3 regions of the Ensifer sp. PDNC004 genome follow, and region 1 is predicted to be linked to each of the others. Evidence: predicted binding sites of a transcription regulator. Region 1 holds the regulator's gene; each other region holds the start of a gene.
What was found. The regulator LexA, encoded in region 1, represses DNA repair genes until DNA is damaged. The targets are predictions, from matches to a motif close to TGTTCNNNNTGTGTTCNG.
Positions count from the first base shown of each region.

Region 1 (2,191 bases):
GAGGTGGAGCGGCTGGCGCAAATCAGACACAGCCTGCAGGCAAAGAGCTGTTGAACACGGCAGAGTGATCGCCATGCTTGCTGGACTTCGGAACGAAAGCACGGTTCACATCGTTACCCACCCTGTAGTGCCACCCCTTCATCAAGTGGACAATTCCCGTGCTTGCCGCCCTGCTTCTCGCTTCGATAGTCGCATCGCCCAATATGCCTGACGTCAAGCTCAGCGCCGCGACGGTGGATGAACTCCAGACCGATTTCGAACGGGCCGTGCCGTGCCATCAGATCGATGGACGCAACGTGTGGAAGGGCGCACTGGCGTTCTACATCCAGTCCTTCGTTTATGACGGCGACACACCCGTCGCGACCGACGCCGCCGACGCGGTGCTGCCGGAAGACAACAGCGCAGAGACGGTGAAGGAGTTCGAGGACGCCTGCTCGACCTCGCAAGCGACCTAAATCTCTCCTCATAGAGCCCCGTGATTCGCTCGAATCAGCTGCGCGACTGGCGTCATCCGGCGCGATTTTGGCACGCAACCGTCGCCGATAAGCGCCCTGCTCCCGCAAAAGTGACCGATCGGCACCCGCAGAAGCGGCCAATCGCCTGAATTCACGAAATTTTAGGCACTTGCGGAACACATATGGAACAGATAGTGTCTGTTCTTGATTTGTTTCACGCCTCTGGAGCGACGTGCCATGCTGACCCGCAAGCAACAGGAATTGCTTCTGTTCATTCACGAACGCATGAAGGAGTCGGGCGTACCGCCGTCATTCGATGAAATGAAGGATGCGCTCGACCTGGCGTCGAAGTCCGGCATCCACCGTTTGATCACCGCGCTCGAAGAACGCGGCTTCATTCGCCGGCTGCCGAACCGGGCGCGCGCGCTCGAAGTCATCAAGCTTCCGGAAGCCTACGCCGCCGGCCAGCAGCAGCCGCGCAGGGGCTTCTCGCCGAGCGTGATCGAAGGCAGCCTTGGAAAGCCGCCGGCGGCCGCTCCTGCTGCGCCGAAGCCCGCCCCGGTTGCCGAAAGTACGTCCGTTTCCGTCCCGGTGATGGGGCGCATCGCTGCAGGCGTTCCGATCTCGGCGATCCAGAACAACACCCATGACATCACCGTGCCGCTCGACATGATCGGCAGCGGCGAACATTACGCCCTTGAAGTGAAGGGCGATTCGATGATCGAGGCCGGCATCTTCGACGGCGACACGGTGATCATCCGCAACGGCAACTCGGCCAATCCCGGCGACATCATCGTGGCGCTCGTGGACGACGAGGAAGCGACGCTGAAGCGCTTTCGTCGCAAGGGCGCGTCGATTGCGCTCGAAGCCGCCAACCCCGCCTACGAGACGCGCATCTTCGGACCAGATCGCGTGAAGATCCAGGGCAAGCTCGTCGGGCTGATCCGCCGCTACCATTGAATTCCAGGCAGAACACCGAATCAAAAAAGAGCCTCGCCAAGGAAATTGGCGAGGCTCTTTCCATTTCGGGTGACCTGAAATCCAGATCGCCTATTCGTGGATCGTATATTCGCCGAGCTCGCAGAGATCCTGCGTGTCCTCGGTCGTATCGAGGGCCGAGCCCTCCTCGAATTCGAATCGCATGTCGTATTTGCAGACGTCCCGCCCGTCGGCAATGGTGATCTCCATGCTCTCGCCGGGGTTCAGGACCTGCCGACCGAAAACATCGTCTTCCCACTCATTGACGCCGACCGGCGACGTATAAAAGTTCGTCAGTACCACGCTGGTGTTGTTCTTCAGCTGGAAAACCAGGTCGTCAGCGTGCGCCTCAATAGCGGTCGCCGCAAAACACGCCAACGCCGTCAGGATCAGTCTCTTTTTCATTGATGCCATTGCCTCCGTTCTTAATGTTGACGGACGCTACCGATGCGGCTGATCTCAGCGGAGTCATCGCTCCCCCTCTACCGATTTCACCGAAGCGATAAGATCCGACGGAGGCATAGGAGACGTGGCTTGCGCGGACGTGGGGTCGCGAAACGACCCGCGCTGCCCTAGGGCAGAACGTCAAACCAACTTAAACGAGGTGAAAATATTGGAGGCCTCGCCCGGAACAGTAGAAATGCGAAATATCAATGGCTTGCGCGAGCGCGCTGCCACACTTGGCTGAAATATTTTCATTGAAAATTCAAAGGCGGCTGCCACACCCTGCCACACTTTTCTTACTCTGAATCGGTCCG
Region 1 covers NZ_CP070353.1:981,642-983,832, forward strand. The annotation lists gene JVX98_RS12695 (hypothetical protein) at 159-455, shown strand; gene lexA (transcriptional repressor LexA) at 693-1,415, shown strand; gene JVX98_RS12705 (hypothetical protein) at 1,506-1,838, opposite strand; gene ligD (non-homologous end-joining DNA ligase) at 2,174-2,191, opposite strand, start outside.

Region 2 (2,191 bases), 350 kb from region 1:
GATTGTCGGTCAGGTAGTGGTCGAAGGGATCGCGCAGCGCATTTTCGACGATGCGTTGCGCCTCGACGGTGGCGAGCTTGTCCTTGGTCTGGCCGACGAACTCCGGTTCGCGGATGAACACCGACAGCATGCCGGCGGCCGAGATCATCACGTCATCGGTGGTGATGAGCGCCGCGCGCTTGTTCTGCTTCAGCTCCGCGTAGTTCTTCAGGCCTTTGGTCAGCGCGATGCGGAACCCTGCCTCGTGCGTACCGCCTTCAGGCGTCGGAATGGTGTTGCAGTAGGAATGAACCTGCTGGTCGCCGCCATACCAGGTGACCGCCCATTCGAGCGAGCCGTGACCGTTGGCTTTTTCCGACTTGCCGGCGAAGATCTCGCGGGTGACGGTGAATTCCTTGCCGAGCGTCGCCGCCAGGTAATCCTTCAGGCCGCCGGGGAAGTGGAAGACCGCCTTGTCCGGGATCTCCGAGCCTTCCTGCAGCAATGACGGATCGCACGACCAGCGGATCTCGACGCCACCGAAGAGGTAGGCTTTCGAGCGAGCCATGCGGAAAAGCCGGCCGGGCTCGAAATGCGCGTGCGGTCCGAAAATGTCCGGGTCCGGATGGAAGCGGACGCGCGTGCCGCGGCGATTGTGCACGTCGCCGAGTTCCTCGAGCCCGCCCTGCGGAATGCCGCGGGAGAAGCGCTGGCGGTAGAGCTTGCGATTGCGGGCGACCTCGACTTCGAGCGCGTCGGAAAGCGCGTTGACGACGGAAACGCCGACGCCGTGCAGACCGCCCGAGGTCTCATAGGCCTTGCCGTCGAACTTGCCGCCGGCATGGAGCACCGTCATGACGACTTCGAGCGTCGACTTGCCGGGGAATTTCGGATGGTTTTCGACCGGGATGCCGCGGCCGTTGTCGGTGACCGTCAGGAACCCCTCGGCGTCGAGATGGACCTCGATGAAGTTCGCATGGCCGGCGACCGCTTCGTCCATCGAGTTGTCGATGACTTCGGCAAAGAGATGGTGCAGCGCCTTCTCGTCGGTGCCGCCGATATACATGCCCGGACGACGGCGGACGGGCTCAAGGCCCTCGAGCACCTCGATCGCCGACGCATCGTAATCGCTGCCGTCGCTGCCCTTCGGGGCAGGGCGCGGTTCTTCGCGCGCGATGGGGGCTGCAGCCACGGCCGGCTTGGCGCTCGGCTGAACGGGCTTCGGTTGCTCGGGCATTGAGAAGAGGTCGCTGTTGTCGTCCATGGGGCCGTTCGGATCGTTCCTGTCGTTCGGGAATGCCAGAGGCCTTAGCAAGCCCCAGGCTTTGCCGCCATCCCCCGGCGGTCGAATCACCTGAATTCTGCCAGACTCCCACAGGATACGCGAACAAAAGGAGAATTTCTGGCGCCGGCCGCCGGTGATTTATCGCACGAACGGCCGTGTTTCTGGCCAAGTGTTGCTTTGCGGTGCGGCCAATGGCAAGGCTTGCGGCCAAAGAGGGAGCCCGTCATTTGGCCGTGTCCACAGTTGTTTTTCCGTTTCGCGCCTGCCTGTTCGCCGTGGCCCTGGCAATTGCCGCTTCGCCGGCAGAGGCTCAGACGCTCAAGCCCTACAAGGACGAACTGTTCTCCTATGCCAAAGTGCTCGGCCAGGAGGATGGCGGCGACGACCTGACAGTCGATTACCAGGAACTGCGGGACATCAACGAGCGCGACGAAATCCCGGAGCGCCGGGTGAAGCGCGCCTATGTGTCGCTTGGCGTCAAGAGCGAGCAGGTCAACGAAACGCTCGATATCGGCGGCCGCGGGCTGGACGTGACCCGTGTCGGCCCCGATCGCGGCGCCGGGTTTTCGGTCATCTTCATCCACGGGCGCGGCGGCGACCGCCGGCTGGGTGCCAATGACTTTTCCTTCGGAGGAAACTTCAATCGGCTGAAGAACCTCGCCGTTGCCAATGGCGGCGTGTATTACGCCCCGAGCGTCCGGTCCTTCGATACGGCAGGGGCCGCCGATATCGCCGGCCTGGTGCTATACGCGTCCGAACGCTCCGGCGGCCGTCCGGTGGTGCTCGCCTGCGCCTCGATGGGAAGTTTCATCTGCTGGGGTGTCTCGCGCGACGCCTCCGCCGTCGCAGCACTCGCCGGTATGATCGTGATGGGCGGCGTCAGTGATCCGGACTTCACGAAAAGCGCTGCCTACAAGGCGAAGCTGC
Region 2 covers NZ_CP070353.1:1,335,693-1,337,883, reverse strand. The annotation lists gene parE (DNA topoisomerase IV subunit B) at 1-1,243, opposite strand, end outside; gene JVX98_RS14685 (alpha/beta hydrolase) at 1,456-2,191, shown strand, end outside.
Region 2: the regulator LexA is predicted to act here: its motif matches at 1,363-1,380, upstream of parE (DNA topoisomerase IV subunit B).

Region 3 (2,191 bases), 2.0 Mb from region 1:
CAAGCGCGACGAGCGGGGTGTAACGGCTGCACCAGTCCGCCAGCCCTGCAAGCAGCGCCCGATCGGCGGCGGAATCGGCCGGCAGCACGTCGATCTCGGGACACATGGCCCGCGCTTCGGCGACACCCTGGCCGATGTGAAACCCACGCCTTTCAGCAAAACCATCGAGCGCGACAAGACGCATCGCGCTCTTCACCTTGTCGGCGAAGACGACGGGCGGATGCTCAGGACGCCCGCGGGAAAGCCACGAGTTCCCCCAGCGCTTGCGCGCGACCCGATCGGCCGGAAGATGCGGAAAGGCGAGCGACAGAATGCGCTGGTTGTGGATCTGCCGCAGCAGCGGCTGATAGGGGCTCGACGGGGTAAAGGCGGCGGTCATGGGGGTTCCACTCCAGGAAGAAGCCGAGCGGCGCAGGAGCCCTGCTCTTCTCGGCAATGACGTGAAAGACGGGATGGCCGATGCTGCCGCGAAGCATCGATCCATCCGGTAGCGGTCGCTCGCGCGCCGGCGCCGGCTCGACGAGGAAGCGGAAGAAGGCGCTGCTCGCCTCCTCGTGTCCGGATTGGCGCAAAAGCAGAAGGGGGACGTGGCCGGCGCGCGAGCGCACATGCAGGCGCCGGCTCTCGCTGAGTGCCAGGGCAGCCGGGTTGCCGCGAATTTCGAGAATGACGGCGCAGAAGCTCGGGACGGAAAGTGCAGCCTCGGCGATCCAGAGCGCGTCCTTTATCGTGCGCGGCAGGCTGAAGACGAGGCCGCGGACATCGAGACCGAAGGCCTTCAGACCCAGGCCATAGGGCATGCCCGCCTCGTTGGAAGCCATCGACTGGCTGATCCAGAGAACGGGGGCGGCCGGCTCTCCCTTCTCAAGCCGCGCCCGTTGGCAGAGCACGCCAAGTGCTGCGGCAAAACCGGCGGCAGCACCCGCATCGCGCGTCTCGGCATTGCGGATTTCCGTCATGCCTTCAAGCGGCAGACCGCCTTCGAGAAGATCGTCCAGATCGGGAACGCCGAGCGCCAGCGACTTGCGGCCTGGTTCGTCTTCTTCCCGTTGACGGAAGCCGCCGGGATCGGCCGCCTTGGCGGTGCGCACGACGCCCGGAAGCCGACGGTTTTCGATCCTGGCTATGGTTTCTCGGAGCGAAAGTACCGTCTCCCGCTGCACGGCTGTGTCGGCCATGACGGTCAACTCCCATCAGTATGTTCATGTTATGTTCTATTAGATTCCAGAGCTTCCTAAATGAGTCAACAGCCAATTCTAAGAATTTATTCCTGTCCCTGTGGTCAAGGAATTCAACACTCGAAAAACAAAGGCAAAATCGCTATATGGAGGGCAACAAGGAGTGCCTATGGCCCGCATTGACCAGACCGATGATTGGCGGGAACGCCACGCACCGACGCTTACCACTTTCGAGCAGCTTGCGCTGGAGGCCTATGGCCACCTGCCGCAGGAATTCCGCCAGCTGACGACCGACCTTGTCATCGAAGTTGCCGACTTCCCGAGCGACGACGTTTTCGAGGACATGGCGCTGGAAACGCCTTTCGACCTGCTCGGCCTCTTCGAAGGCAGCGGCATCAGCGAACGCTTCACCATGGAAACCGGCCAGTTTCCGAACCGCATCACCCTCTATCGCCGCCCGATCATCGACTACTGGGCGGAGAACGAGGAGACGCTCGGCGACATCATCACCCACGTTCTGATCCACGAGATCGGCCACCATTTCGGCCTTTCCGACGACGACATGGAACGGATCGAGGCCAGCGTCGAGCACGTCGGCGGCTGACGCTTCATTTGCCTATCATCGTGCGGTAAGGGCTGCCCCATCCGCCTGCAGGCACCTCATCCCCGCAGGCGGGGCGAAGGAAACGCGCGGCACCCGCTCGCATTCATACCCAATTCCAGAAACGGGCTTCACGTGCCGACTATTCGCGATGACCAAGCGTCCGTCGCGTCCCCACTCCCTGCCATCGGGGAGAGGGTTAGTTCTCGGGTTAAACCCGAGGAGAGGGCTAAACTGCCTACTGTTCCGACAGCTTGATATCCGGGGTGTAATCCTTGCCCTCGACCTCTTTGACCACCGCCTGACCGCACTGCATGTGCTGCGTATCGGCATTGAAGGCGTAGGTGGGCGAGCCGTGCAGGCTCCAGCCCTGGTTCAGCGCCGCCGTCACCTTGTGGCAGAAGGTGGCGTC
Region 3 covers NZ_CP070353.1:3,137,918-3,140,108, reverse strand. The annotation lists gene JVX98_RS23460 (DNA polymerase Y family protein) at 1-310, opposite strand, end outside; gene JVX98_RS32375 (ImuA family protein) at 225-1,178, opposite strand; gene JVX98_RS23455 (metallopeptidase family protein) at 1,348-1,782, shown strand; gene JVX98_RS23450 (DUF1737 domain-containing protein) at 2,018-2,191, opposite strand, start outside.
Region 3: the regulator LexA is predicted to act here: its motif matches at 1,200-1,217, upstream of JVX98_RS32375 (ImuA family protein).